Regions from separate parts of the Streptomyces finlayi genome, predicted to be linked through region 1. Evidence: riboswitches for the same ligand, from Rfam matches in the RefSeq annotation. Region 1 holds a riboswitch; the other holds the start of a gene.
What was found. Region 1 has a riboswitch for glycine ahead of gcvT (glycine cleavage system aminomethyltransferase GcvT). Riboswitches for the same ligand answer to the same signal wherever they lie in the genome.

Region 1 (15,334 bases):
TGTGCGGTTACTTGAAGGAGACCTCGGCGAAGTTCTCCTGCGTCAGCGGGGAGACCTTCGGCGGGTTGACGTTCTTGGCGAACGCGATGGCGGGCGGCGAGGACGAGATCGGGAGACCCGGCAGGTACTCCATGATCGCCTCGTTGGCCGTCTTGTACGCCTCGACGCGGCCGGCCGGGTCGGTCACCTTGGACGCGGCGTTCACCGAGTCGAAGACCTTGGCCTCGTCGAAGCCCCACTGCTTGTCTTTGCCGGCGAACCAGGTACCGATGAAGTTGAAGCCGTCGTTGAAGTCACCGGTCCAGCCGAGCATGTGCAGGGCGCAGGAGCCGGCCTCAGTGGCGTCCAGGTAGTCCGGGGCCCACTTCATGGCCTTCGGGACGACCGTGATGCCGGCCTTCTCCAGGTCCGCCTTCATCAGCTCGAACATGTCCTGCGGGGCAGGCATGTACGGGCGGGTGACCTCGGTCGGGTAGCAGAACTCGAGCGAGAGCTTGCTCTCGCCGGCGTCCTTGAGGAGCTGCTTCGACTTGTTCGTGTCGAAGGGGTACTCCTTCACCTTGTCCGAGAACCCGGCGACCGTGTCGGGCATGAACTGCGTGGCGACCTTGCCGCCCTCGGGCAGCTGGGTCTTGACGATGTTCTCGCGGTCGATGGCGTGCGCGATGGCCTGGCGGACCTCGGGCTTCTGCAGCGCCTTGTTCTTCGACTGGGTCATGCCCACGTAGAAGAGGTTGAAGACGTCACGGGTCGGGACCTCGTAGCCTTCGCCCTCCAGCGTCTTGATGTCCGCCGGCGCGACCAGGTCGTAACCGTCGATGTCACCGGCCTGCAGCGCCTGGCGGCGCGTCTCCTCAGTCGAGATGGTGCGGAAGACCAGGTTCTTCACCTTGGCCTTGGCGCCCCAGTAGTCGTCGAAGCGCGCGAGGCTGACTTCCTTGTTGCCCTTGTTCCACTTGGTGATCTTGTACGGGCCGGTGCCGGCGACCGTGCCGGCCTCCTGGCTGTACTTGGGGTACGTGATGGCGTCGCCCTTGGCGGTCGCGTCCTGCTTCTCGTACTCCTTGATGGCCTTCGGCGAGTGGATCGCCAGGGCCTGCAGGGAGAAGCCGCCGGGCAGGTTGGCCGAGGCCTCGTTGACCTCGATGACGGCGGTGCCGGCGTCCTTCGCTGTGCAGGACTTGTAGTTCGCCTTCGGCGCCTCGGCGTCCTCGTTCTTCGCGAAGCCGCCCATGATGGACTGCCAGTAGTACGAGACCGCGCTGGACTGGTAGGTGCCCTTCCAGTTGAACCAGTGGTCGTAGTTCGCGCAGACCGCGGCGGCGTCGAACGTCTCACCGTCGTGGAACTTCACGTTCTTACGGAGGTTGAACGTCCACACCGTGCCGGCGGGGTTGCTCTCCCACGTCTCGGCCAGTCCGCCGACGAGCTCGCTGCCGCCCGACTCGTGCTCGAGCAGTGCCTCGAAAGCCTGTCGGGTGACCCGGAAGGTCTCACCGTCGCTCGCGAGCGCGGGGTCCAGGGAACCCGGGTCCCCCGCACCGGCGAAGACGAAGGTGTCCTTCTCCCCGCCCTTGGCTTCGTCGGTCCGCTCACTGGAGCAAGCCGTCGCGATCAGACCGACAGCTACGGCTGCGGTGATCGCCCGAACAGCTCGGGACGTTTGTATTCGCATGTGGGCCCACCCGGGTCAGCAGTATGTGAAGAGCTAGCGATCGCCCGAACACTACATTCGCGAGGCTGCGCGGAGAACAGTCCGGATAGCGGTGATACCTACCTGAGACCCGGACACTCAACAAACCCGACAGACAGCCCACATCGTGCTCACCGCATCCAACCCGAGCGAAATCGGGGCGGGTTCAGCGGAGTGCGGAGGGCGGGTAGCCGTAGCCGGGTGCGGCGGGCGAACCGCCCGCCGGGGCGTGCGCCTCGCGGTCGTAGAAGGGCCGGGAGTTGGCGCGCAGCCACATCGCGACGGGGTCGTACTCGTCGGACATGGAGACGGTGGAGACGGGCAGGCCGTCGGGAACCGTGCCGATCGACTGCTGCATCATCACGCGCACGGCGTCGACAGACGGCCGCCCCGTGTCGTAGAGGTCGAGGCCGATCGCGAGGTACGGGACACCGAGCGCGGGCTGCACCCAGGCGCGGCGCAGGGAGCGGACGGCCGGGGTGCGGTGGGCGTTCTGCGTGAGCATGGCGTAGAACTGCGGGATCTCGATGGCGGGCTCGGAGAGCCGCAGCGGCCCGGCGGGCATGCGGTCGAGCCCGGTGGCGATCCGGCGCAGGTCGAGCCAGGGGATGCCGACGCCGCCGCCCGGGGCGTGCGGGTTGAGCCAGATCCCCCAGCGGTCGGGGAAGAGCGCGCGGGCGATGTCACGTCCGGTGACCAGCTCGTGGGCGCGGTTCCAGCCGCTGGCCGAGAGCTCCTGGGCGGAGGTCACACAGGGGGCGTAGCCCAGCCCTTCGACCTGCATGTTCCCGTACTGGGCGTCAGGGGCGCCGGCGGTGCCGTGCCAGAGCAGCATCCAGACCCGGCCGTCGGTGAGGGCCTGGAGAAGAGCTTCGTACGCGTCGTAACGCCCGGGCGTCACCTGGCCCAGCATGTGCTCGATCTGCCCGGCCGCCGCGGTGCCTGACACGCTCACTCTGGGTCCCGCCCCTCATCGATCCGCTGTGTCGCCCCGCCACTTCCGGGCATACGGGTGCGACCCCGCCGTGCCATCAAACCAGCTTATGCCTCGCTTCTGACACCGGCTTGACGGCGGCCGGTGTCCCGCGCGCCGCTAAATCAGTGTCCTTCGCGCCGGTAGAAGGGACGCACCTTCGCCAGCATCCAGTCCCCGACCGGGTCCTGTGCCACGTCGAGCAGGACGAGATTGACCGGCCAGGGCGGCTGGACCCGGCCGAGCGCGCGGCCCAGGGCGTCCATCGGGGCCCGCTGCCCGGCGCCGTCCCAGGTGGCGAACTCGACGCCGACGAAGAGGACGGGATCGCCGCCCTCGATGGTGGCCAGCGCCCGGCGGGCGGTGCTCACCACGCCGCTCGCCTCGAACTCGCCGGACACCGCGGCGAGGAAGTCCACGGGGTCCTGCTGCCAGTCCGGCTCGTAGAGCGTGACCCGGCCGCCTCCGGCGGGACCGTCCAGCGGGGTGCGGCCCGCCCGGCACAGTTCGGCGACGGCGGCCGGCGGCAGGGGCAGTCCGACGGCGCCACCCGGATTCACCGCGACGCCGACCTGCGGGGGGAGCCCGCGGGCGAACTCGCGGGCGGGCGCCACGGCGAAGGAGAGGTGCGTGCCGACACACAGCAGGAACTGCGCCTCGGAGCTGTAGACGGGGACGTACGCGGCGCCGTCGATGTCCATCATCGGAAGGTCGAGGTCCGCGCTCGCGGGGCTGCCGCCGCTGGGCAGCGGCACCCATATCTGACTGCGGCCGAGCACTTCGAGCAGCCGGCCGCCCGCTTCCGGGACGCCGAGGGAAGCGGTCAGCACTTCTTCGAGCTCGTTGGCCGGCCAGCCATGGTGCGGCTGCGCCCCGAACGGCGCCGGATTCTCCACTGGTCCCCTGCTTCCCCTCTGGTCATGCCTTGCGGCAGCGATCGTAGACGAGCGGCCGAACGGGGCAGGCGCCGTGGCCACTCACGTCTGCCGGCTCTCGAACGTGACCCGGTCGAGGGCGTCGGCGGCCCCGCGGTCCAGCAGGACCGCCGAGGCGCATCCCGCCGGGAGCAGGCCGGTCTCCGTGTCGCGCATCAGCCGGCCGACCGAGCGGCGGTGGCGGGCGAAGGCGTAACCGGAGACGCCGCGTCCACGCTCGCGCTGGCCCTCCCGCGCCACCTCGGGCGTGACGTCGAGCAGGACGAGGTGCAGGATGCGGCCCCGGCGCCGGGCGTCCCGGGCCAGCCAGCGCCGTACCCAGGTCTGCGTGCCGCAGTCGTGGACGACCACGGACTCACCGGATCGCAGTGCCTGCCAGAGCCCGGTGTAGTGGGCGGCCCGGACGAGGGGGCGGTAGAGGGCGTAGGGAAGTAAACGGGGCAGGGCGCGGGCCCAGCGGTCCCGGGTGTCCTGCGAGTCGATGGCCCGGTCCGTCACGGTGCGGCGGATCAGGGTCGACTTGCCGCTGCCGGGCAGCCCGGAGACGACCACCACGTCGCCCGCGGCGAAGTCCAGGCTGCGAGGGCTCCGCCCGCCCCGGCTGCGCAGATCGCGCACGACGGGCGCGTGCGTACCGAATGTTTCACGGACGGGCACCGCCTTCTGCGGTGACACCGCGCCGTGCGCGGCCCCCGCGGTCGTCGCGTAACGCTGCAACGTCGTCGCCTCCCCCTGTCCGGTGACCCATATCTGCCCAAGAAGTGTAAAGAAAAGGTAATGCGGCACAACCGGCCGACCGTCCAGCATCCGTCGGGACCGGACGCCCCACTCTCCCGCATACCGTGCGATGATGACCCCGCCAACTGCATACCGGCCGTTTGAATCCGCGCGGGAGAGTTCCGGACACTGTGTGTGCCGGGCGCCGAAGGAGCAAGTTCCTCCCTTGAATCTCTCAGGCCCCGTACCGCGTGGATGAGGCAGATCTGAAAAGCGAGCCGTTCCGCGGCTCCACCCAAGGTGCAAGCCGACCTCTGCAGGGACGACCCCTTCAGGGCATCTCGGCGAACCTCTCAGGTTCCGATGACAGATGGGGAGGGATCATCCTCTGTCGTCATGCCCTGGAGCCGTATCCATGAGCACTGCCCCGAGCAATGCCCCCCGTCACACCGCGCTGGACACCCTGCACCGTTCGCTGGGCGCGACCATGACCGACTTCGCGGGCTGGGACATGCCGCTGCGCTACGCCAGCGAGCGCGACGAGCACAACGCCGTACGCACCAGGGCCGGTCTCTTCGACCTGTCGCACATGGGCGAGATCACGGTCACCGGCCCGCAGGCGGTCGATCTGCTGGACCACGCGCTCGTCGGCAACATCGGCACGGTCGGCCTCGGCCGGGCCCGCTACACCATGATCTGCCGCGAGGACGGCGGCATCCTGGACGACCTGATCGTCTACCGCCTGGGCAAGACCGAATACCTGGTCGTCGCGAACGCGGGCAACGCGCAGACCGTCCTCGACGCGATCACCGGGCGCGCCGCCGGTTTCGACGCCGTCGTGCGGGACGACCGTGACGCGTACGCGCTGATCGCCGTACAGGGCCCGGAGTCCCCCGGCATCCTCAAGTCCGTCACGGACGCCGACCTGGACGGGTTGAAATACTACGCGGGCCTGCCCGGCACCGTCGCCGGTGTCCCCGCGCTGATCGCGCGTACCGGATACACGGGGGAGGACGGCTTCGAACTGTTCGTCGCCCCCGAGCACGCCGAGCGGCTGTGGAAGGCCCTCACCGAGGCCGGCGCCCCGGCCGGGCTCATCCCCTGCGGGCTCTCCTGCCGCGACACGCTGCGCCTGGAGGCGGGCATGCCGCTGTACGGGCACGAGCTGACCACGGCGCTGACCCCGTTCGACGCGGGTCTCGGCCGGGTCGTGAAGTTCGAGAAGGAGGGCGACTTCGTCGGGCGCGAGGCCCTGCGGGCCGCCGCCGAGCGCGCCGAGACCGCTCCCCCGCGCAAGCTCGTCGGCCTGGTCGCCGAGGGCCGCCGGGTTCCGCGCGCGGGCTTCCCCGTGGTCGTCGGCGGCGAGGTCGTCGGCGAGGTCACCTCGGGCGCCCCTTCGCCCACGCTGGGCAAGCCGGTCGCGATGGCGTACGTGGACGCGGCGCACGCCGCGCCCGGGACCGCGGGCGTCGGAGTCGACATCCGGGGCACCCACGAGCCGTACGAGGTCGTGGCCCTGCCGTTCTACAAGCGCCAGAAGTAACCACTGCGCCGTAAGAGGCACCCGGGACGGTTTCCGAGGGCATCCCGGCGCTCCGGCACTCCCGGCGTGACGCAGTCGCGTCTCACACCGTAAGACCACCGTTCATCAGCACTCCCCCGCGTACAGGAGAATTCAGGTCATGAGCAACCCCCAGCAGCTGCGGTACAGCAAGGAGCACGAGTGGCTGTCGGCCGTCGAGGACGGTGTGGCCACGATCGGCATCACCGAATTCGCCGCCAACGCGCTCGGCGACGTCGTCTACGCCCAGCTCCCCGAGGTCGGTGACACGGTGACCGCGGGCGAGACCTGCGGCGAGCTGGAGTCGACCAAGTCGGTCAGCGATCTGTACTCGCCGGTCACCGGTGAGGTCACCGCGGCCAACCAGGACGTCGTGGACGACCCGTCGCTGGTGAATTCCGCTCCCTTCGAGGGCGGCTGGCTGTTCAAGGTACGCGTCACGGACGAGCCGGAGGACCTGCTCTCCGCCGACGAGTACACCGAGTTCTCCGGCAACTGAGACCCAAGGGACCCCCTGATGTCGCTTCTCAACTCCTCCCTCCACGAGCTGGACCCGGACGTCGCCGCCGCTGTCGACGCCGAGCTCCACCGCCAGCAGTCCACCCTCGAGATGATCGCCTCGGAGAACTTCGCTCCGGTCGCGGTCATGGAGGCGCAGGGCTCCGTCCTCACCAACAAGTACGCCGAGGGCTACCCGGGCCGCCGCTACTACGGTGGCTGCGAGCACGTCGACGTCGTCGAGCAGATCGCGATCGACCGCATCAAGGCGCTGTTCGGCGCCGAGGCCGCGAACGTCCAGCCGCACTCCGGTGCGCAGGCCAACGCCGCCGCGATGTTCGCGCTGCTGAAGCCGGGCGACACGATCATGGGCCTGAGCCTGGCCCACGGCGGTCACCTGACCCACGGCATGAAGATCAACTTCTCCGGCAAGCTCTACAACGTGGTCCCGTACCACGTCGACGAGACCGGCGTCGTGGACATGGCCGAGGTCGAGCGCCTCGCCAAGGAGTCCAAGCCGAAGCTGATCGTCGCGGGCTGGTCCGCCTACCCGCGCCAGCTCGACTTCGCCGCCTTCCGCCGCATCGCGGACGAGGTCGGCGCGTACCTGATGGTCGACATGGCGCACTTCGCCGGCCTGGTCGCGGCGGGTCTGCACCCCAACCCGGTGCCGCACGCCCACGTCGTCACGACCACCACGCACAAGACCCTCGGTGGTCCGCGCGGTGGCGTGATCCTGTCGACGCAGGAGCTCGCCAAGAAGATCAACTCGGCGGTCTTCCCCGGCCAGCAGGGTGGCCCGCTGGAGCACGTGATCGCGGCCAAGGCCGTCTCGTTCAAGATCGCGGCGGGCGAGGAGTTCAAGGAGCGCCAGCAGCGCACCCTGGACGGCGCCCGCATCCTCGCCGAGCGTCTGGTGCAGCCGGACGTCACCGAGGTCGGCGTCTCGGTCCTCTCCGGCGGCACGGACGTGCACCTGGTCCTCGTCGACCTGCGTGACTCCGAGCTGGACGGCCAGCAGGCCGAGGACCGGCTCCATGAGCTGGGCATCACGGTCAACCGGAACGCCATCCCCAACGACCCCCGGCCGCCCATGGTCACCTCGGGTCTGCGGATCGGTACGCCGGCCCTGGCCACCCGCGGTTTCCAGGCCGAGGACTTCACCGAGGTCGCGGAGATCATCGCGTCGGCCCTCAAGCCGTCCTACGACGCGGACGACCTGAAGGCCCGCGTCATCGCGCTGGCCGACAAGTTCCCGCTGTACCCCGGCCTCAAGTAAGACATCCGCAGTTTGCACGTCCGGTGGGGGCACCGCGCACACTGAACAGTGAGCACGGTGCCCTCATCGCTGCCCCGCGCTCCGCGGGCCCGCCGGCCCGTCCCGCACCACCCGGCAGACAACGGCGTCTACCAACCCTCTTAGGAGTCCTCCCGTGGCCATCTCGGTCTTCGACCTCTTCTCGGTCGGCATCGGCCCGTCCAGCTCCCACACCGTCGGCCCGATGCGCGCGGCCCGTATGTTCGCCCGCCGTCTGAAGAACGAGGGCCTGCTGGCCCACACCACTTCGATACGGGCCGAGCTGTACGGTTCGCTCGGCGCCACCGGTCACGGCCACGGCACTCCCAAGGCCGTCCTGCTCGGCCTGGAGGGCGAGTCGCCCCGCACGGTCGACGTCGAAGGTGCCGACGCACGCGTCGAGGAGATCCGTTCCTCCGGGCGCCTCAATCTGCTCGGCATGCACGAGATCGCCTTCGACACCGACGAGCAGCTCGTCCTGCACCGCCGCAAGGCCCTGCCGTACCACGCCAACGGCATGACGATCTTCGCGTACGACCACGAGGGCGCACCGCTCCTGGAGAAGACGTACTACTCGGTCGGCGGCGGCTTCGTCGTGGACGAGGACGCGGTGGCCGGGGAGAACCCGATCGTCCCGGACGACACCGCGCTCAAGCACCCCTTCCGCACCGGTGACGAGCTGCTGCGCCTGGCCCGTGAGACGGGTCTGTCCATCTCCTCACTGATGCTGGAGAACGAGAAGGCGTGGCGCACCGAGGCCGAGATCCGCTCCGGTCTGCTGGACATCTGGCGCGTCATGCAGGCGTGCGTCGCGCGCGGCATGGCGACCGAGGGCATCCTGCCCGGCGGCCTGAAGGTCCGCCGCCGCGCGGCGAACTCCGCCCGTCAGCTGCGCGCCGAGGGCGACCCGCAGGCCCACTCCATGGAGTGGATCACCCTCTACGCGATGGCGGTCAACGAGGAGAACGCGGCGGGCGGCCGGGTCGTCACCGCCCCCACCAACGGCGCCGCGGGCATCATCCCCGCCGTTCTGCACTACTACATGAACTTCGCGGCAGGCGGCTGCACCGAGGCCGAGAAGGAGGACAGCGTCGTACGCTTCCTGCTCTCGGCCGGGGCGATCGGCATGCTGTTCAAGGAGAACGCCTCGATCTCCGGCGCCGAGGTCGGCTGCCAGGGCGAGGTCGGCTCCGCGTGCTCCATGGCGGCGGGCGCTCTCGCCGAGGTGCTCGGCGGCTCGCCCGAGCAGGTGGAGAACGCCGCGGAGATCGGCATGGAGCACAACCTGGGCCTGACCTGCGACCCGGTGGGCGGGCTCGTCCAGATCCCCTGCATCGAGCGCAACGGCATGGCGGCGGTCAAGGCCGTCACCGCGGCCAAGATGGCACTGCGCGGCGACGGCACGCACAAGGTCTCCCTCGACAAGGTCATCAAGACCATGAAGGAGACCGGTGCCGACATGAGCGTCAAGTACAAGGAGACGGCGCGCGGCGGGCTCGCGGTGAACATCATCGAGTGCTGAGGACTTAGCCTCTGATCAGGGGTTTCTCGCCTTTCAGCCCTGTCACGGACTGTCCACCTCGTATGGCGGATCATCCCTGGAAAGTCCCTCTGGCAGAGCTGAAAGTCCCTGAAAAGTCCCTGGCATATCCCCCAGGACAGGTATCTGGCCTGGGCTTCGTAGCATGCACTCAACAACAAATGCCCCTCGGGCAAGCTGCCCGGTGGCTCATCGCAGCGCCGTCCACACGCTGAACCCGCCCTCCGGAAAGCCTAGTTCGGCCTCACGCGCCACGACGGTGACGCCTTGTCTGCGCGCTGCCGCCATGACTTCGGCGTAGGGGTGCCCGATCAGCTCCATGCCCCGGTACACCACTTGTGCGGGCCGGGCCATGACGACGCGTGTCACGCGGTCCTCGGAGTCGTATCCGACAGCCGCACCCACTGACAGAAAATGGTCCTGCGAGACGGGACCGAATTCGGGTTCGGACTCCATGCCGCCGCCGAGCAGTTCACGCACTTCTTCCTTCGGGGACCCCAGCCGAACGACTCCGAAGCCACGGTGAGAATCCACTTCGAAGCTCCCCGGCGCGATTCGCCCTTCCCCTTCGAAGAAGGAGAATTCATAACTCACTCGGGTGCGTGAGGAGATGAGGACGCTGCGGAAGTCCCCCGGAGTGTCCGCATGCGGATTGCCGAGTACGATGCCCATCCCCGGGACAACCCAATCAGAGCCCTTCTGCTCCACGGGGACACCGGCGGATCGGAGCTCCGCCAGTACCTCCGCGTGGGAACGGCCGAGCAGTCCCACGCCTCGCAGACTCAGCTCCGCCGGGGCGGCCACCTCGATTGAACACAGCGAGTCCCTGTCGTCGTATCCCAGGATCATCCCCAACTCGTGATAGGCGTCCGAGAGAACCGGAGCGTATGACGAGCGGCGAAAGATGGACGGCTCCCCCCAGAGCCGCTCTGACGGACTGCCTGGACATCCCGAAGCGCACCTCGGGAAAGCCCTCCAACGGCAGAATCTCCATGTCGATCAAGGTGGCCTCCGGGATTAGGTGATCGGCCGGTTGAACCCGGCCTTGTTTGCGGCTTCGATGAAGTTGGGCAGCTTCGTGACCATCTCATCGATCGCGGCATCGTACTTGCCTGGGAACATCGACTTCACGTTGTCGATGTCCATCTGGAGAGCGTCTGTGAGGCGCCCTTGCTTGAGAAGATACGACTGGTGGGAACGGTGCATCTGTCCGTCGTAACTGCTGCCCCAGCTTTCCGTGGCGTGATGATCGGACTTGTCCATTTGGATGGTCAGACCCTGCCCCTCCGGCATTTTGAAGGCATCCTTGATGGACTGGCTCGCCGACATGTGGTTACGCATCACGCCCTTCTTCGCATGCTGGTCCTTGTACTGGCCACCCCGGTAGGGCCCACCGGTGACGGCGCAGGCGCCCTGGACCGGCGGGTTGGCGTTGTGGACCAGCGCCATAGGGCCGGCGACGTACACGAAGTAGGTGTGGACTCCATCGACCGTGAGGTTGTAAACCCTCTGGATCCGTCGTAGACCGTCTCCGACGTGTAGTCGGTCGCGTCGGTCGTCGTCTCGACACCGCGCGGGCTGATCTCCTTCGTCTGATTGCCGACCTCGTCCAGCGAGCGCCTGATCAACTACCCCACGCAGTACGCCAAAGCCCTCGTCATCAACTTCAACCGATGGCCCGCCGTCCCAGGCCGCGGCGCCGGTATCTTCCTCCACGTCAACGGCAACGGCGCCACCGCCGGCTGCGTGTCCGTGCCGCGCCCGACCATGGACCGGATCATGAGCTGGGTCACGCCGTCCAGCCACCCGCGCATCGCCATCGGCTGACCAACCGCCCGGCCTCCAGCGACGCGCCGGGTCCCCTCCCGAGGAGGGTCCCGGCTCCTCTTCTCCGGCCCGCACGTGGCCGCCCCGCACCCGGAAGCAGTCATGAAGACCAACACGTCACGCCGTCTCGCGCCCGCCGTCACCGCGGCCGCCCTGCTCGCCGGCCTCACCACCGGCTGTTCGAGCGAAAGTCCCGCACCCGCCAAGGCCGAGCCTTCCCTGCCCTCCGCAGCGGAAAGTCCCTGGAATCTCCCTGAGACAGGCATGGAAGTCCCTCAAGAGTCCCTGGGACTTCCATGCCGAGCGAGGGGTGATCCTGGACGCGGAAGGCGTCTTCGTGCTGCCCGGCTCCCGCAGCCGGCTGAAAAGGTACGGGCTGGGCGCACCGGAAAGCGAGGCCTGTCGTGAGAGTCCGCCTACGATCCGTCGTCGTGCCGGTACGCCGCCGGACCGCGGGGAGGGAGCGGGGATGTCCGAGCTGGAGCGGATCATGGCTCGCCGGAGCGAGCTGGACGTGCGCGCCGAGGAACTGGGCGAGCGACTCTTGAGGAGGTTCAGGCGGAGCGAGAGGAACTCGCGATCGCCGAACGGGTGCCGCACCGGCTGGCCGAACAGGACCGCATCGAGGCGGAGCCGCCGCTGCGGTGGCTCCGGTGAAAGCGCAGGTGGCGGGGCGTGCGGTGCTACTGATCCGGCGCCGCGGCGAGGCCCCGGACGAGACCGCGCTGCCCGGTGACTACCGCCAGATCGTTCGGGCCGCCGACAGCCTGGTGCAGGTCAGGACGGTGGGCGAAGAACTGGGACTGGAGGTAGCGGTGCGCGGGAAGCTGGAGCCGCTGCGGGCGAAGATGACCAAGCTCGCCGATCGCGGCTGGCTGCACAAACGGCCCGACGGGAAGTTCACCGCCCGCCGGTAGCCACGCCGGGACGAGGGGCAGCTGGCCGGGGCATGACCAGCGGGCCCCGGCGGCAAATGAGTTTGGTGGCCGAATGCCAAGTACAAGGAGACGGCGCGCTGGCGGTCAACATCATCGAGTGCTGAGGTTCTAGTTGCACGGTGGCGAACAGTTCCGATGTCGAGCACAAGGAGCACGCCGAAAGGGAGCCGAAGCCGGAACCCATCGGCCGCACGCGCGAACGCATTCCACTGTTGCCGGCGTCACCGAAGACGCCCGAACATCAACTCGAACAAGGCAGGGCCTCGCTCGAAGCGCACGTCGCCGCCGGTACCCGGTGCTGTCCTCGCCCAGGTCGCCGGCAGACACGACCCGGCGGCAGCGCGTCCTTCCGGCCGGCTCGCGGTGCACAGCCGCCCAGTCGGAGTACGACAGCTACGGCGGGAACAGGCCAGCCCCACGTCGCTCGGCCGAAAAGGGGAGCCCGTGTCCGCAGTGAGGTAGCTTGCCTTTTCGTGATCGCCCGAAAAGACGTCTCGCCAGGCACGTACCGGGGCGGCCACGACAGGAGGGAAGGGCTATTCCATGCGGAACAGAGGAATGGACGAACTGGGTGAGGCGCTGGCCGCTGCGGAGGCCGCCCCGCCGGTGGAATCCGTCGACGTCATCGCCACAACTCTGCGAAGGCAGCTCGGCGCCCGGTCGGTGTCGTTCCTGATCACCGACTTCACCGGCGCCTCCGTCGTCCGCCTGGGCACCGCGGACGACATCGACCTGGAGCGTCCCGCAGATCCGATCGCCGTCTCCGGCACCGTCTACGACAGGGTGATACGGGCCCAGCAACCGCATGTGGAGGCCATAGAGGGCAGTGCTTGGACGCGGGTGATCGCACCGGTCACCAATCGCGGGGACGCGCTCGGGCTGCTGGAGCTTCATCTGCCCCACCACCCCGGCCCGGACACCCTGCTGAAAATCAGCCGGAGCGCCCACGCCCTGTCCTACATCATCATCGCGAACCGGCCCTTCACCGACCTGTACCAGTGGGGCCGCCGCACCACTCCGCTGAGCCTGGCCGCCGAGATCCAGTACCAGCTGTTGCCCAGCTCCCTGGCCTGCGAGGCCGCCCAGTTCGCGGTCGCCGGGGCCTTGGAGCCGGCCGAGCATGTCGGCGGCGACACCTTCGACTACGTCATAGACCGCGACCACGTCCAACTGTCCGTCACCGACGCCATGGGCCACGACGTCGACGCCGCCCTCCTGGCCACCCTGCTGGTCGGCGCGCTGCGCCGCGCACGCAGGCAGGGAGCCGGCCTCGCCGAACAAGCACGGATCGCCGACCAGGCCGTCGCCGAGCACAGCGGCGGCCGCTACGTCACCGGGCAACTGCTGCGGATCAGCCTGCACGACGGTCAAACCGAGTTCGTCAACGCCGGCCATCCCTGGCCCCTGCGCCTGCGCGCCGGGAAGGTCGAGGAGATCAAGCCGGCCATCGACATGCCCTTCGGCTTCCTGGCCCCGCACACCTACACGGTCCAGCGCCTGGACCTGCGGGACGGGGACCGGCTGATCATGCTCACCGACGGAATGCAGGAGCGCAGCGCCGCGCATCTCGATCTGCCGGCCCTCATCGAGAGCACTCAGGACCTGCACCCGCGGGAGGCCGCTCGTGTCCTCATCGAGCACGTCGTCAGTGCCCATGACGGCCTCCTTCACGACGACGCGACCGTGATGTGCCTGGACTGGTACGGCACCGAGTCCACCCGCCGCGACGCCGACCACGGCGCTGACGTCATCGACGCCTCCCCCACGGCCGGACAGCACACCGCACCCCCAGGGCCCGCAGATCCCAGAAAGTGAAGTCTCCCGGCCAGGTTCATCCCAGGACCGGGACCGGACAGGCGCCCTCGGCGCCGTCAGCGACAAGACCTCGTCACCACCCCTGCCCGGACCATGGGCGACTTCGGCCACTGCGACCGCTGACCCGTAGCCGCGCCGAGACACCTCGGCAGCGGTGAGGGTCCGACCGGTGCACCCGGTCGGACCCTCATCGCTGCTTGTCGGCGGCTCGCGCCTGCCCATCGGTCAGGCGGCCACAGAGGCGCCGAGCGCCGCGGACGCGCGCTGCAACGGGCTGAGAACGCGGGTGGGGGCGGAGGCCTTGGGAAGGTCTCGGCAGGTGAAGCCGAGTTGCGCCATGGCCCGCAGGACTTCGCCGGCGCTGAAGTCGCGGCGGTCCTGGCGTGTGACGACCTGTCCGACCTGCTTGACGGGGTAGGTGCGTCGGCCGATGATCACGGACTCGCCGGAAACCCGCTCGGGCTTGATGCCGTTCATCGATTCCAGGACGCCGCTCCTCGTGAGGTCGAACGGGAAGCGGGCGATGACACAGCGCATGATGCCTCACAAGGAGAGGAGAGGAGAAAAGAGGGTTGTGTCGCGGTGAGGCAGTTCAGCCGGCAAGGGCGAGGATGCCCGAAGTGCTGAATCGTGCGTCGGCGGCGGGCAGCGCATAGAGCAAGCCGCCGCGCTTTGCATGCTCGGCTTGACGCATCGTGGTCACGGGCGGGGTGGGCGGCCTGCGGTCGCCGAGGATGTCGCGCAGCTGAACCCGGTCGGTGTAGTCGGGGCTGTCGCGTACTGCGGCGAGCTGTGCCCATGTGACCAGCTGGGTGCACGGGCCGTAGGGGTCGCAGACAAGCAGGTGCCCGGTGCGGGCACTGACCATGACAGACAGCGCGACCTCGACAGTCATGTCGTCACAGACCTGAGGTCCGCCTGTGCCCTTGGCTTTGGCCGCCGCCGTGTGCCCGAGGGTGGCACTGGCCGAGCGGGATTGCATCTGAACCAGCGTCAACGTGTGTCTCCTGCGGAGGTTGGGCAGTTTCCTGATCACGAGGGTTCTAGGCCGCCGCATCGAAGGAGGACTGATGCGCGGTCACGCGCCGTGCAGCCGAGGCGGGGCTGCGCCGTCCGCGTGAGGAGGCGCCGCGCTGACGACGCTCGACCACCGGCGCGGTGATCGTCACGGGAATACCGGAAGGGGTCTGGGCGCCGGTGATCCGACCGAGTGCCTCTTCGCCGGAGCGGACCTGGGTGGTCTGGGGCACGATGCCGGCGGCGGTCATGAGGTGGGTCATGTCGCGGCGCTGGTTGGGAGTGACCAGGGTGACGACGCTGCCGGACTCCCCGGCCCGCGCGGTTCGGCCGCCGCGGTGGAGGTAGTCCTTGTGATCGGTCGGCGGGTCGACGTTGACGACGAGGTCGAGGTTGTCGACGTGGATACCGCGGGCGGCGACGTTCGTGGCCACCAGCACGGTGACGTGCCCGGTCTTGAACTGGGCCAGGGTGCGGGTGCGCTGCGGCTGGGACTTGCCGCCGTGCAGGGCCGCGGCCCGTA
Region 2 (15,334 bases), 4.8 Mb from region 1:
GCCCGATCTCTTCGGAGTTGAGGGAAGTGGTGGAGCCGATGAACCAGACTTGTAGTAGGTAAGCGATGGGGTGACGCAGGAAGGTAGTCCAACCCGGGCGATGGTTGTTCCCGGGGTAAGGGTGTAGGCCGTGTGATAGGTAAATCCGTCACACATCAAGGCTGAGACCTGATGCCGAGCCGATTGTGGTGAAGTGGATGATCCTATGCTGCCGAGAAAAGCCTCTAGCGAGTTTCATGGCGGCCCGTACCCTAAACCGACTCAGGTGGTCAGGTAGAGAATACCGAGGCGTTCGGGTGAACTATGGTTAAGGAACTCGGCAAAATGCCCCCGTAACTTCGGGAGAAGGGGGGCCATCACTGGTGATCCGATTTACTCGGTGAGCTGGGGGTGGCCGCAGAGACCAGCGAGAAGCGACTGTTTACTAAAAACACAGGTCCGTGCGAAGCCGTAAGGCGATGTATACGGACTGACGCCTGCCCGGTGCTGGAACGTTAAGGGGACCGGTTAGTGCACTTTCGGGTGTGCGAAGCTGAGAACTTAAGCGCCAGTAAACGGCGGTGGTAACTATAACCATCCTAAGGTAGCGAAATTCCTTGTCGGGTAAGTTCCGACCTGCACGAATGGCGTAACGACTTCTCGACTGTCTCAACCATAGGCCCGGTGAAATTGCACTACGAGTAAAGATGCTCGTTTCGCGCAGCAGGACGGAAAGACCCCGGGACCTTTACTATAGTTTGATATTGGTGTTCGGTTCGGCTTGTGTAGGATAGGTGGGAGACTTTGAAGCGGCCACGCCAGTGGTTGTGGAGTCGTCGTTGAAATACCACTCTGGTCGTGCTGGATGTCTAACCTGGGTCCGTGATCCGGATCAGGGACAGTGTCTGATGGGTAGTTTAACTGGGGCGGTTGCCTCCTAAAGAGTAACGGAGGCGCCCAAAGGTTCCCTCAGCCTGGTTGGCAATCAGGTGTTGAGTGTAAGTGCACAAGGGAGCTTGACTGTGAGACCGACGGGTCGAGCAGGGACGAAAGTCGGGACTAGTGATCCGGCAGTGGCTTGTGGAAGCGCTGTCGCTCAACGGATAAAAGGTACCCCGGGGATAACAGGCTGATCTTCCCCAAGAGTCCATATCGACGGGATGGTTTGGCACCTCGATGTCGGCTCGTCGCATCCTGGGGCTGGAGTCGGTCCCAAGGGTTGGGCTGTTCGCCCATTAAAGCGGTACGCGAGCTGGGTTTAGAACGTCGTGAGACAGTTCGGTCCCTATCCGCTGTGCGCGTAGGAATATTGAGAAGGGCTGTCCCTAGTACGAGAGGACCGGGACGGACGAACCTCTGGTGTGCCAGTTGTCCTGCCAAGGGCATGGCTGGTTGGCTACGTTCGGAAAGGATAACCGCTGAAAGCATCTAAGCGGGAAGCCTGCTTCGAGATGAGTATTCCCACCCCCTTTGAGGGGTTAAGGCTCCCAGTAGACGACTGGGTTGATAGGCCAGATGTGGAAGCCCGGTAACGGGTGGAGCTGACTGGTACTAATAGGCCGAGGGCTTGTCCTCAGTTGCTCGCGTCCACTGTGTTAGTTCTGAAATAACGAACAGCTGTGTTCATGCCAGCGTTCAAATTTCATAGTGTTTCGGTGGTCATTGCGTCAGGGAAACGCCCGGTTACATTCCGAACCCGGAAGCTAAGCCTTTCAGCGCCGATGGTACTGCAGGGGGGACCCTGTGGGAGAGTAGGACGCCGCCGAACAATTATTCCGGGAAAGCCCCGTGCCCTTGTGGCACGGGGCTTTTCTGCGTTCAGGCCCTGCCTGCCGTACCCACCCCTGTGCATCGCGACGCGGTGGCCGAGGGTAAGGTCAGGGGGCATCATTGGCACATTCCTCACAGGAGGCCCCCGGGTGGAGGTCCAGGAGACTCGGGTTCAGACGGACCGGGTCCTCACCATCCCCAATATCCTCAGCATGGCTCGCCTTGCCGGGGTCCCGCTCTTCCTGTGGCTGATCCTGCGCCCCGAGTTCGGCGGGCCCGAGAGCGATGGCTGGGCCCTGCTGGTCCTGATGCTCAGCGGTATCAGTGACTACCTCGACGGAAAGCTCGCCCGCCGGTGGAACCAGATCAGCAGCCTCGGCCGGCTCCTGGACCCGGCAGCCGACCGTCTCTACATTCTTTCGACCATCGTCGGCCTGACCTGGCGGGAGATCCTTCCGCTCTGGCTCACCGCCGCGCTGCTCGCGCGCGAGCTCATGCTGCTCGTGATGGTCGCCATCCTCCGTCGGCACGGCTATCCGCCCCCGCAGGTCAACTTCCTCGGGAAAGCTGCAACGTTCAACCTCATGTACGCCTTCCCCTTGTTGCTGCTCAGTGACGGAAGTGGTTGGCTGGCTACGTTGGCCGCCATTTTCGGATGGGCGTTCGCCGGATGGGGTACAACGCTCTACTGGTGGGCAGGGATTCTCTACGTGGTCCAGGTCCGCCGGCTAGTCAAGGCGGACAAGTAGCCGACTGACCTCGTTGATGCGGTGCCGCGCAGCGTTGCCGGTCCGCACGTGCTGTCTGGATGATGCCTGTCTGGATGATGCCCGAGGGTAAAGTCGGCTAGACCGTCGTCTCTTCAAGGAGGACGTTTCCGACATGAAGGCCGTCGTGATGGCTGGTGGTGAAGGCACTCGCCTTCGCCCCATGACCTCAAGCATGCCCAAGCCGCTACTGCCCGTGGCCAATCGGCCCATCATGGAGCACGTACTGCGGCTACTCAAACGGCATGGGCTCAATGAGACCGTCGTAACCGTCCAGTTCCTCGCCTCTCTCGTCAAGAACTACTTCGGAGACGGCGAAGAGCTCGGGATGGAACTCACCTACGCCAATGAGGAGAAGCCGCTCGGCACAGCGGGGAGTGTGAAAAACGCCGAGGAAGCTCTCAAGGACGACACATTCCTCGTCATCTCTGGAGATGCGCTCACCGACTTCGACCTCACCGACCTCATCGCCTTCCACAAGGCCAAGGGCGGACTCGTCACCGTCTGTCTGACGCGGGTTCCGAATCCTCTGGAATTCGGAATCACCATCGTGGACGAAGAGGGACAGGTCGAACGATTCCTGGAGAAGCCGACCTGGGGCCAGGTCTTCTCGGACACCGTCAACACGGGCATCTACGTGATGGAGCCCGAGGTGTTCGACTACGTCCAGGCGGACACCTCCGTCGACTGGTCCGGGGACGTCTTTCCACAGCTCATGAAGGAAGGCAAGCCGATCTACGGCTATATCGCCGAGGGCTACTGGGAAGACGTGGGCACGCACGAGAGCTATGTGAAGGCCCAGGCCGACGTCCTGGAGCGCAAGGTCGACGTCGAGCTCGACGGTTTCGAGATCTCCCCGGGCGTATGGGTGGCCGAAGGCGCCGAAGTGCACCCCGACGCGGTGCTGCGCGGCCCCCTGTACATCGGTGACTACGCCAAGATCGAGGCGGACGTCGAAATCCGTGAGCACACCGTGGTGGGATCCAACGTCGTCGTCAAGTCCGGCGCGTTCCTGCACCGGGCAGTCGTGCACGACAACGTCTACATCGGCCAGCACAGCAACCTCCGCGGCTGCGTGATCGGAAAGAACACCGACATCATGCGGGCCGCCCGCATCGAGGACGGTGCGGTCATCGGTGACGAATGCCTGGTCGGTGAGGAATCGATCATTCAGGGGAATGTGCGGGTCTACCCGTTCAAGACGATCGAGGCCGGCGCCTTCGTCAACACCTCGGTCATCTGGGAGTCGCGCGGACAGGCGCACCTGTTCGGCGCCCGCGGCGTCTCCGGCATCCTGAACGTCGAGATCACCCCCGAGCTCGCGGTACGGCTGGCCGGCGCCTATGCCACGACCCTCAAGAAGGGGGCGACGGTCACCACCGCACGTGACCACTCCCGTGGCGCGCGAGCTCTGAAGAGAGCCGTCATCTCCGCCCTGCAGACGAGCGCGATCGACGTCAGGGACCTGGAGAACGTCCCCCTGCCGGTGGCCCGTCAGCAGACCGCGCGGGGCAGCGCGGGCGGCATCATGATCCGTACGTCCCCCGGGGTGCCCGACTCGGTCGACATCATGTTCTTCGACGAACGGGGAGCGGACCTCTCCCAGGCGCTGCAGCGCAAGCTGGACCGGGTCTACGCCCGCCAGGAGTACCGCAGGGCCTTCCCGGGCGAGATCGGCGATCTGCACTTCCCGTCGAGCGTCTTCGACTCGTACACGGGTTCCCTGCTCCGTAACGTCGACACGACCGGCATCGCCGACGCGAACCTCAAGGTCGTCGTCGACGCTTCCAACGGCAGCGCCGGGCTCGTACTGCCCAGTCTGCTGGGACGTCTCGGTGTCGACGCGCTGACCATCAACCCCGGGCTCGACGAGTCCAGGCCCACCGAGACCGCCGAGTCGAGGCGGGCGGGACTGGTGCGCCTCGGCGAGATCGTGTCCTCCGCGCGGGCCGCCTTCGGCGTGCGGTTCGACCCCGTGGGTGAACGCCTCTCCCTCGTGGATGAACTGGGCCGGATCATCGAGGACGACCGGGCGCTGCTGGTGATGCTCGACCTCGTGGCCGCGGAGCGGCGCAGTGGACGCGTGGCGCTGCCCGTGACGACCACACGCGTCGCCGAGCAGGTGGCCGCCTACCACGGCACGCAGGTCGAGTGGACGACCACGTCGCCGGACGACCTGACCCGGGTGGGGCGCGAAGAGAGCACCATCTTCGGTGGAGACGGGCGCGGCGGGTTCATCGTTCCCGAATTCAGCAGTGTCTTCGACGGCTCGGCGGCGTTCGTCCGGCTGCTCGCCCTGGTGGCGAGGACCCAGCTCACGCTCAGCCAGATCGATGCCCGCATTCCCCGCGCCCACGTGCTGCGCCGCGACCTGGCGACGCCCTGGGCGGTCAAGGGGCTCGTCATGCGCCGCGTCGTGGAAGCCGCCGGGGATCGCGAGGTGGACACCACGGACGGGGTGCGTGTCGTCGAGGCGGACGGCCGCTGGGTGATGGTGCTGCCCGACCCGGCCGAAGCGGTCACCCATCTGTGGGCGGAGGGCCCCGACGACGCGTCGTCGCAGGCGCTGCTCGACGAGTGGTCGGCCATTGTGGACAGCGCCGGAGACTGACCTGGACACGGTGCGCCGGGAGCTGCCACGGCATCGCTCCCGGCGCACCGGTGGGGCCATTCGGCGGTAGCCTCGGCGACGTGCGACGATGTGCGGCATGCCGCAGCAGCCCCCCGATCGGAGCACCGCCTCTCCGCCTGCCCGCCCCGACGCGTCGATGTCGCTGCTGACCAATGTGATGGACCACAGCCTCGATGAGGGATACGCCGAGGCGTCCGCACGCCGGAAGGCCGACGGGAGCGAGGGCCTGCCCCGCACGCTCACGTCGAAGCTCGGTCTCGCAGCAGGCCTGGTGGTGGCCGCTCTCGTGGTGACTCTCGGTGCCGCGGAGGCCCGGATCTCGGCCCCTGTGGTGGCCAAGGAACGCGAAGAGCTCATCGATCGCATCGACGCGGAGACCAGTGCGGCCGATGCCCTCGAATCCGACGTCGACGAGCTGCGTATCGAAGTGAGCGAGCGGCAGCGCAAGGCACTCGAACAGCACGGCGGCGCCCAGGGCGAACTCGTCGCGCTGCTCTCCGGAGCGACCCCGGTCGAAGGACCCGGCGTGAAGCTCGTCGTCGACGACGCGAGGGAGACCGACCAGGGCGGTGGCGGGCCGCGTGAGTCCACGGGTTTCGCCGACACCGGACGGGTACGGGACCGGGACATGCAACGGGTCGTCAACGGCCTCTGGCAGTCCGGCGCCGAGGCCGTCGCCATCAACGGGCAGCGGCTGACCGCTCTTTCGGCGATCCGCGCGGCGGGCGACGCCATACTGGTCGACAACAGACCGCTCGTACCGCCGTACACCGTGCTCGCGGTGGGGGACGGCAAGCGGCTGAGCACGGCGTTCCAGGACAGTGCTGACGGTCAGTATCTCCATGCGCTCCAGGAGAGTTTCGACATCCGTACCAGCATTTCGGATCAGGAGAAGGTGCGCCTGCCCGCTGCGCCGAGCCTGATCGTGCGCACAGCAGAACCGATGGCCGCAGACACCGGCAGTGGTGCGGCAGATACAGGGAAAGGCACATCGTGATCGCCGTACTGGGCCTCGTCGTGGGAGTCGTGGTCGGACTGTTGGTCCGGCCCGAGGTGCCGGCGGTGGTCGAGCCCTACCTGCCGATCGCCGTCGTCGCCGCGCTCGACGCCGTCTTCGGTGGCCTGCGGGCCATGCTGGACGGCATCTTCGTGGACAAGGTCTTCGTGGTCTCGTTCCTCTCGAACGTGGTGGTGGCCGCCCTGATCGTGTTCCTCGGCGACAAACTAGGTGTCGGGGCCCAGCTCTCCACCGGTGTGGTGGTCGTGCTCGGCATCCGCATCTTCTCCAACGCCGCCGCGATCCGTCGGCACGTCTTCCGGGCTTGAGGCCGATGAGTAACGAAGCAACTCCCAACGGCGAGGAGCGCACCGGCGAGCAGCCGGCCGGCGCATCCGCACCCACTGTGCTCTCCGGGCGCCAGCGGCTGATGGCGGGGCTCTGGCCGCCACGGGTGAGCCGCGCCCAGCTCATCGTCGCTCTGCTGCTGTTCGTCCTCGGGCTGGGGCTGGCCATCCAGGTCAGGTCCAACAGTGACAACAGCGCGCTGCGCGGAGCCCGTCAGGAGGACCTGGTCCGTATCCTCGACGAGGTCGACGACAGGACGCAGCGGCTCCAGGACGAGAAACAGCGGCTCGACGATCAGCGCACGGAGCTGGAGAACAGTTCCGACCAGGCCGAAGAGGCAAGGAAACAGACACGCGAGAAGGAACGGCAGCTCGGCATCCTCGCCGGCACCGTGGCGGCGCACGGACCCGGCATCACGCTGACGATCAGCGACCCGAGCGGTGCGGTCGAGGCGGACATGCTGCTGGACGCCATCCAGGAGCTGCGGGCGGCCGGTGCCGAGGCGATCGAGGTCGACGGTGTCCGTGTCGTCGCCAGTACGTACTTCTCCGGTTCCGCGGGAGCGATCGAGGTCGACGGCCGCAAGGTCGCGCCCCCGTACGAGTTCAAGGTCATCGGCAAGCCGCAGGATCTGGAGCCGGCGCTCAACATCCCCGGCGGGGTCGTGCAGACGCTGGAGAAGGAGCAGGCCACCGCGCAGGTGGCCCGCGCCGACGACATCGTCGTGGACGCCTTGCGACCAGCCGATCGGCCTGACTACGCTCGGTCGTCGTCCCAGTGAAGCCGTGGCGCATGGGCGCCGGGGGACACGGGCATGAGGTTCCGGGGGGTCGGCGCATCGTATTCGTGGCGCGTGGTGGAAACTGTCGAGTGGATACGGACGTTGTGAAGATGTCCGGGTCGGCAGGTGTGTTCATTCAGGGTTCGTCCTGCCCCACGGGCGGGTCTATGTCGGTCAAGGGGAAACGCCCGTGAAGTTGTTTGCGAAGTTGTTCGGAAAGAGCGCACGCGAGGACAGCAACAGCGCTGCCCGCCACCGCGCTCCGCGGTCCGGTCAGGGCGAGGAGCAGGGCGTTGACCGCCCGCTCTTCCGTGACGAAGTGCCCGGAACACCCGGTGACGTTCCGGGTGCGCACGGCGCCTCGCCCGCTGACCCTGCCGGTGCCGGGCGCATAGGTTTCGGTGAACCATCGGCCTCACGTACGGGTGGCGGGTTCGCGCACGCCCCGGAGGGGTCCTCCATGCCGGTGTGCGCGAGGTGCGGGCACCGCAACGCCGAGGCCAGCCGGTTCTGCTCCAACTGCGGCGCGCCGCTCAGGGGCGGAGTGCCGGAGCGTGCTTCGGAGACGACGTCGACCATCTCGATCTCCGGTCTCGAGGCGTACGAGGCGGAGGCGACCGGTCAGACCATGCTTCCCTCGCTGTCGCCGGAGGCCCAGGCCGCCGTCGACGCACTGCCGGCCGGTTCCGCACTGCTCGTGGTGCGCCGGGGTCCGAACTCGGGCAGTCGTTTCCTGCTGGACAGCGACCTGACCACGGCGGGACGCCACCCGCAGAGTGACATCTTCCTCGACGACGTGACCGTGTCGCGGCGTCATGTGGAGTTCAACAGGAACCCCGACGGTAGTTTCACGGTGGGGGATGTCGGCAGCCTCAACGGTACGTACGTCAATCGCGAACGCATCGATTCCGTTCCGCTGAACAACGGCGACGAGGTCCAGATCGGCAAGTACCGGCTGGTCTTCTACGCGAGCCAGCGGGGCGTGTGACCCTCCCCCGGACTCCGTCCGGGGGACCCCCAGGAAGGTTCATGGTGCGAACATCGACGGGCGGTGCCGGTCACGGCACCGCCACCGCGGACGAGCCCGCGATGAGCATCGGCACGGTGCTCCTTCGGCTGCGCGACGAGTTTCCGGAAGTCACCATCTCCAAGATCCGGTTTCTCGAGGCCGAAGGGCTGATCGAGCCGCAGCGGACTCCTTCCGGGTACCGGAAGTTCAGCCCCGCCGATGTGGAGCGGCTGGCTCAGGTCCTGCGGATGCAGCGGGACCACTACCTTCCGCTCAAGGTCATCCGAGGTCATCTGGATGCCCTGGCCCGGGGCGAGAGGGTCGCGCTGCCGGCTGCCGGGGGGCAGGGGGACTCCGGCGAGGTTTCCTGGGGCGCCGACCAGGGGCGGGTGACAGCGGCCAGGATCGGGCGTGCGGAGCTCCTCGCCGCCGCCGAGGTCGGTGAGGACCAGCTCGACGCGTGGGAGTCCTACGGGCTGGTCTCGTCCACTCCCGAGGGCGCCTACGACGCCGAGATGGTCACCGTGGCAAAACTTGTGGCGGATCTGGGGCGATTCGGTCTGGAGCCTCGGCACCTTCGGGCCATGCGCGCGGCCGCGGACCGGGAGGCAGGGCTCGTCGAGCAGGTGGTCGCACCCCTGCGCCGGCACAGGAACCCGCAGGCCAGGGCCCATGCCGAGGCCACCGCGAAGGAGCTGGCGGAGCTCTCCGTACGGCTCCATTCGGCGCTCGTGCAGGCGGCTCTCGGTATCCGGCTCCACTGACGTCGGCGGCGCCCGACTACCCAAACATGGCGAGCACGTCCTAGGGTTGCTGTGTGAACGAGCTCGACGTTGTGGGTGTCCGGGTAGAAATGCCCTCCAATCAACCGATCGTGCTCCTGCGTGAAGTGGGAGGCGACCGGTTCCTCCCCATTTGGATCGGTCCCGGCGAGGCGACAGCGATCGCCTTCGCCCAGCAGGGCATGGCTCCTGCCAGGCCACTGACCCATGATCTCTTCAAGGATGTGCTCGAGGCCCTCGGCCAGGAGCTCACCGAGGTCCGCATCACGGACCTCCGGGAAGGGGTCTTCTACGCGGAGCTGGTCTTCGCGAGTGGGGTCGAGGTGAGCGCGCGGCCGTCCGACGCCATAGCGCTCGCCCTGCGTACCGGCACGCCGATCTACGGCAGTGACGGGGTGCTGGACGACGCGGGGATCGCCATCCCCGACGAGCAGGAGGACGAGGTGGAGAAGTTCCGCGAGTTCCTCGACCAGATCTCGCCGGAGGATTTCGATACCAACAGTCAGTGACCGTCCCTCAGGGGTGCCGTCAGCGCATCCGACAAGCCGTTCCCCGTCTTGAGTCGCGGGAAACCACCCTCTGGGTGATTATCACTCGGCGTGCCGAGTGTGGCGATCGTTGACGCACCCCGAGTGACTGCCTACCTTCGAGATGGCAGGTCAAGGACGGAGGTCGGCGTGAGAAGCAGCGGCGACGGTACGGTGGCGGGCGGGCCGTATCCGCAGCATGGCAGTGCAGCCGACCACACCATTCGGCAGCCGGTTCAGCCGGTGGTGGAGGCGGACGGCGTAACAGCGGTGGGCGATATCGGCTACCGCGGCCCGACCGCGTGTGCGGCGGCGGGCATCACCTATCGACAGCTCGACTACTGGGCGCGCACGGGGCTGGTCGAGCCGAGCGTGCGTCCGGCGTACGGCTCGGGGACGCAGCGCCTCTACAGTTTCCGCGATGTGGTCCTCCTCAAGATCGTGAAGCGGTTCCTGGACACGGGGGTCGCTCTGCAGAACATCCGCAGCACGGTCCAGCACCTGAGGGCCCGCGGATTCCAGGACCTCGAACGCATGACGCTGATGAGCGACGGCGCGACGGTCTACGAGTGCGCATCGCCCGACGAGGTCGTGAAGCTCCTCCAGGGGGGCCAGGGCGTCTTCGGTATCGCCGTGGGCGTCGTCTGGCGGGACGTGGACGTGGCGCTGTCCCAGCTGCACGGAGAGCGGGTCGACACCGGCGAGACACTGATCGGCAACAACCCCGCGGACGAACTGGCCAGACGGCGCAACCGCGCCGGGTGAGCGAGGGGAACTGCCCGGGCCCTCGGGGGCGCCGGGCAGACCGATTGTCAGTGGCGTAGGGCAGCATCGACTGATGTGAGAGCCGCGCCCACCATCCTGCATCTGGACATGGATGCCTTCTACGCCTCCGCGGAGCAGGCGGCGAAGCCCAGCCTGCGCGGCAAGCCCGTGGTGGTCGGCGGGCTCGGGCCTCGCGGGGTCGTGGCCACCGCCTCGTACGAGGCGCGGCGCTTCGGGATCCACTCGGCGATGCCGATGGCCCAGGCGCGCAGGCTCGCACCCAACGCCGCCTACCTCGTGCCGCGCTTCACCCTGTACCGGACGGTGAGCGACCAGGTGATGGGGCTCCTGGGGCAGCTGTCGCCCCTCGTGGAGCCGCTCAGCCTGGACGAGGCGTTCGTCGACCTGGAGGCAGGCGGGGTCGCCGACGACGCGGCCTCGGCCCGCGAGATCGGCGAGCGGCTGCGTACGGCGATCAGAGCCGTCACCGGACTCACCGGTTCCGTCGGCCTCGCGGGGTCCAAGATGATCGCCAAGATCGCCTCGGAGGAGGCCAAGCCGGACGGCCTGGTCCTGATCGAGCCCGGGACGGAACGCGAGCTTCTGGCGCCCATGTCCGTGCGCATCCTGCCCGGTGTGGGGCCGGCGACCGGGGACCACCTGCGGCGGGCCGGGATGACCACCGTCCGCGACCTCGCCGATGCCGGTGAGGCCGAGCTCGTACGGCTGCTGGGCAAGGCGCACGGCTCCTCGCTGCACCTGATGGCTCTCGGGTACGACGACCGGCCCGTGGTGGCGGAGCGCGACGCCAAGTCCGTGTCGGTCGAGGACACCTTCGATGTGGACCTGCACGACCGCGTGCGCGTCAGGAGCGAGGTGGAACGGCTGGCGGACCGCTGTGTGCGGCGGCTGCGCGCCGCGGAACGGTCGGGGAGGACCGTCGTGCTGAAGGTCCGGCGCTACGATTTCTCGACGCTCACCCGCTCCGAGACGCTGCGCGGCCCCACGGACGATCCCACCGTCATCAGGGAGGCCGCCGCGCGGCTGCTGGAGGCCGTTGACACCACCGGGGGCGTGCGGCTGCTCGGTGTGGGCGTCACAGGGCTGGCGGACTACACCCAGGAAGACCTGTTCGCCCAGGCCGCCGACGCGCTCAGCGCCGCCATGGACGCCGAGGTGACCGAAGAGGCAGGTGCGGAGCAGGGGCCCGCGGAAGGGGCCGAGGAGGCCGCAGAGGAGACGCCTGAGCAGCTCGCCGAACGGCGCTGGCCCTCGGGACACGACGTACGGCACGAGACACACGGCCACGGATGGGTCCAGGGCAGCGGCGTGGGCCGGGTGACGGTGCGCTTCGAGGAGCCGGGCGACCCCCCGGGCCGGGTGCGCACCTTCCGCATCGACGACCCGGAGCTTCAGCCCGCCGAGCCGCTGCCGCTCGTGAAGGACCCCGCCGACTACTCCTCCTGGCCCGCCAACCGGCCGAAGTCGCGGTCCGGGGACGGCTCCTCGGGGGGCGAGTCCAGACCGTAGTGGCGGTAGAGCTGCAGCTCCTGCTCCGGTGAGAGATGCCGGCCGACGCCGAAGTCCGGCGCGTCCTTGATCAACGCGCGGTCGAAGGGGACGCGCAGGGAGTCCTCGACGAACTCGCTCGGCTCCAGCGGCACGAAGGCGTCCCGGCTGAAGAGCCCGGTACGGACGGCCGCCCACTCGGGAACCCCGGTCGCGTCGTCGAGATAGACCTCATCCACCGTTCCGATCTTGGCGCCCTTGCGGTCGAATGCCTTGCGGCCGATCAGGCTGCGCGGATCGATGTCGGTCTGCACGGTGCCTCCCGCTGGTCGCGACAACTGAGGGTGGTCCCCCCATTACTCCACAAGCACTACGAAAGTGCAGCTCGAGGGCATCGGCCACTCGAGACAGCCGACGTGTGCCCGCTGGTACGCTGGCAGTGGCTGCTGACCCCGTGCGGGAGAGTCCTCCGGTGAAGAATCCGGAGGCGCCGAAGGAGCAAATCCTCCCCGGAATCTCTCAGGCCCCCGTACCGCACGGCTGAGGTCACTCTGGAAAGCAGGACGGGACCCGTTCGGGCACATGCCGGCGCGGGACTCTTCCTCACCGACGGTGAAAGCCGGTCCGCCCCTGGCGGCCGGTGAAGCTCTCAGGTCGAGATGACAGAGGGGGAGGCCGTTCGGGCAGCCACGCCGTGGTGCCCCTCGCAGGTCGTAACAGACCAGGAGGCCTCCATCATGACCCCCCGTCGCACTCCGCTTTCCCAGCTGGAGCAGGGCATTCCCTTCGAGCAGCGCCACATCGGGCCGGATGGTGAGGCCCAGGCGAAGATGCTCGCCCAGGTCGGCTACGGCTCCCTCGACGAGCTCACCGCCGCCGCGGTGCCCGACGTGATCAGGAGTACCGAGGCGCTGCGGCTCCCCGCCGCCCGCACCGAGGCCGAGGTACTGGCCGAACTGCGCTCCCTCGCCGACCGCAACCAGGTGCTCGCCCCGATGATCGGGCTCGGCTACTACGGCACCTTCACCCCGCCGGTGATCCTCCGGAACGTCATGGAGAACCCGGCCTGGTACACGGCGTACACCCCGTACCAGCCGGAGATCTCCCAGGGCCGTCTCGAGGCGCTCCTCAACTTCCAGACCATGGTCGCCGAGCTGACCGGGCTGCCGACCTCGGGCGCGTCCCTGCTCGACGAGGGCACCGCCGCCGCCGAGGCCCTGGCGCTGGCGCGGCGCGTCGGCAAGGTCAAGAGCGGTGTCTTCCTCGTCGACGCGGACACCCTGCCGCAGACGATCGCGGTCATGGAGACCCGCGCGGAGCCGACCGGTGTCGAGGTCGTCGTGGCCGACCTCGCCGCGGGCATCCCGGCGGACGTGGCCGAGCGGGGCGTCTTCGGCGTGCTGCTCCAGTACCCGGGCGCCTCCGGGGCCGTCCGCGACCTCAAGCCCGTCATCGAGCAGGCGCACGAGCTCGGTGCGATCGTCACCGTCGCCGCCGACCTGCTGGCGCTGACCCTGCTCACCTCGCCCGGCGAGCTCGGGGCGGACATCGCGGTCGGCACCACGCAGCGCTTCGGTGTGCCGATGGGCTTCGGCGGACCGCACGCCGGTTTCATGGCCGTACGCGAGAAGTTCGCCCGCTCCCTGCCCGGCCGTCTGGTCGGGGTCTCCGTGGACGCGGACGGCAACAAGGCGTACCGCCTGGCCCTCCAGACCCGCGAGCAGCACATCCGCCGCGAGAAGGCCACCAGCAACATCTGTACCGCTCAGGTGCTCCTCGCGGTGATGGCCGGCATGTACGCCGTCTACCACGGCCCCGACGGGCTGCGGACGATCGCGCTGCGCACACACCGTTACGCCACGATCCTCGCCGAGGGCCTGCGCGCCGCCGGTGCCGATGTGGTGCACGGCTCCTACTTCGACACGATCACCGTGCGGGTCCCCGGCAAGGCCGCGGAGATCGTCGCGGACGCCCGTGAGCGCGGAGTGAACCTGCGGCTCGTCGACGGCGACCTCGTCTCGCTCGCCTGCGACGAGACCACGACCCGTACGCAGATCGCCGCTGTCTGGGCCGCCTTCGGCGCCGACGGCGACATCGAGGCGCTGGACGCGGCCGCCGCCGACACGCTGCCCGAGGGCCTGCTGCGGACCGACTCGATCCTGACGCACCCCGTGTTCCACCAGCACCGTTCCGAGACGGCGATGCTGCGCTACCTGCGCAAGCTGGCCGACCGCGACTACGCGCTGGACCGCGGCATGATCCCGCTCGGCTCCTGCACCATGAAGCTGAACGCGACCACGGAGATGGAGTCGATCACCTGGCCCGAGTTCGGCGCGCTGCACCCGTTCGCGCCGGCCGAGCAGGCCCAGGGCTTCCTGACCCTGATCCGCGAGCTGGAGGAGCGCCTCGCCGAGGTCACGGGCTACGACGCCGTCTCCATCCAGCCGAACGCCGGCTCGCAGGGCGAGTTCGCCGGTCTGCTGGCCGTCCGCGCCTACCACCGCGCCAACGGCGACGAGCAGCGCACGGTCTGCCTGATCCCCTCGTCGGCGCACGGCACCAATGCCGCGAGCGCCGTGATGGCGGGCATGAAGGTCGTCGTGGTGAAGACCGCCGACGACGGCGAGGTCGATGTCGAGGACCTGCGCGCGAAGATCGAGAAGCACCGCGACGAGCTCGCCGTGCTCATGATCACCTACCCCTCCACCCACGGCGTCTTCGAGGAGCACGTCGCGGACATCTGCGGCGAGGTCCACGACGCGGGCGGTCAGGTGTACGTCGACGGCGCCAACCTCAACGCGCTGGTCGGTCTGGCCAAGCCCGGCAAGTTCGGCGGCGACGTCTCGCACCTGAACCTGCACAAGACGTTCTGCATCCCGCACGGCGGCGGCGGTCCGGGCGTCGGCCCGGTCGGTGTGCGCGCCCACCTCGCGCCGTACCTGCCGAACCACCCGCTCCAGCCAGCCGCGGGTCCGGAGACCGGGGTCGGCCCGATCTCGGCCGCTCCCTGGGGCTCCGCGGGCATCCTCCCCATCTCCTGGGCGTATGTGCGCCTGATGGGCGGAGAAGGCCTCAAGCGGGCCACGCAGGTGGCTGTGCTCGCCGCCAACTACATCGCCAAGCGCCTGGAGCCGCACTACCCGATCCTGTACAACGGCCCGGCCGGTCTGGTCGCGCACGAGTGCATCGTCGATCTTCGGCCGATCTCCAAGGCGACCGGCGTCAGCATCGACGACGTGGCCAAGCGCCTGATCGACTACGGCTTCCACTCGCCGACCATGTCGTTCCCGGTGGCCGGCACGCTCATGATCGAGCCGACCGAGAGCGAGAACCTCGCGGAGCTCGACCGCTTCTGCGACACGATGATCGCCATTCGCGGCGAGATCGAGAAGGTCGCGTCCGGTGAGTGGAGCGCGGACGACAGCCCGCTGGGCAACGCCCCGCACACCGCTGCGGCGCTCGGTGGCG

Region 2: it holds a riboswitch for glycine, as region 1 does, so the genes downstream of both, gcvP (aminomethyl-transferring glycine dehydrogenase) here and gcvT (glycine cleavage system aminomethyltransferase GcvT) in region 1, are expected to answer to the same signal.

Annotation. Positions count from the first base shown of each region.
Region 1 covers NZ_CP045702.1:2,085,036-2,100,369, forward strand. Annotated here, with positions in the region: gene F0344_RS09410 (ABC transporter substrate-binding protein) at 8-1,675, opposite strand; gene F0344_RS09415 (enhanced serine sensitivity protein SseB C-terminal domain-containing protein) at 1,860-2,648, opposite strand; gene F0344_RS09420 (enhanced serine sensitivity protein SseB) at 2,792-3,562, opposite strand; gene F0344_RS09425 (AAA family ATPase) at 3,644-4,318, opposite strand; glycine riboswitch at 4,481-4,578, shown strand; gene gcvT (glycine cleavage system aminomethyltransferase GcvT) at 4,734-5,861, shown strand; gene gcvH (glycine cleavage system protein GcvH) at 6,001-6,378, shown strand; gene glyA (serine hydroxymethyltransferase) at 6,397-7,656, shown strand; gene F0344_RS09445 (L-serine ammonia-lyase) at 7,811-9,196, shown strand; gene F0344_RS09450 (hypothetical protein) at 9,404-9,748, opposite strand; gene F0344_RS09455 (hypothetical protein) at 10,232-10,681, opposite strand; partial or broken gene F0344_RS09460 (L,D-transpeptidase family protein) at 10,826-11,041, shown strand; gene F0344_RS09465 (hypothetical protein) at 11,695-11,958, shown strand; gene F0344_RS09470 (PP2C family protein-serine/threonine phosphatase) at 12,523-13,794, shown strand; gene F0344_RS09475 (SCO5918 family protein) at 14,020-14,331, opposite strand; gene F0344_RS09480 (hypothetical protein) at 14,387-14,791, opposite strand; gene F0344_RS09485 (DEAD/DEAH box helicase) at 14,838-15,334, opposite strand, start outside.
Region 2 covers NZ_CP045702.1:6,856,435-6,871,768, forward strand. Annotated here, with positions in the region: rRNA gene F0344_RS31410 (23S ribosomal RNA) at 1-1,554, shown strand, start outside; rRNA gene rrf (5S ribosomal RNA) at 1,631-1,747, shown strand; gene F0344_RS31420 (CDP-alcohol phosphatidyltransferase family protein) at 1,899-2,498, shown strand; gene F0344_RS31425 (mannose-1-phosphate guanyltransferase) at 2,632-5,127, shown strand; gene F0344_RS31430 (DUF881 domain-containing protein) at 5,225-6,145, shown strand; gene F0344_RS31435 (small basic family protein) at 6,142-6,474, shown strand; gene F0344_RS31440 (DUF881 domain-containing protein) at 6,480-7,274, shown strand; gene F0344_RS31445 (FHA domain-containing protein) at 7,465-8,262, shown strand; gene ftsR (transcriptional regulator FtsR) at 8,304-9,047, shown strand; gene F0344_RS31455 (bifunctional nuclease family protein) at 9,101-9,574, shown strand; gene F0344_RS31460 (MerR family transcriptional regulator) at 9,743-10,357, shown strand; gene F0344_RS31465 (DNA polymerase IV) at 10,433-11,887, shown strand; gene F0344_RS31470 (PRC-barrel domain-containing protein) at 11,812-12,180, opposite strand; glycine riboswitch at 12,314-12,411, shown strand; gene gcvP (aminomethyl-transferring glycine dehydrogenase) at 12,604-15,334, shown strand, end outside.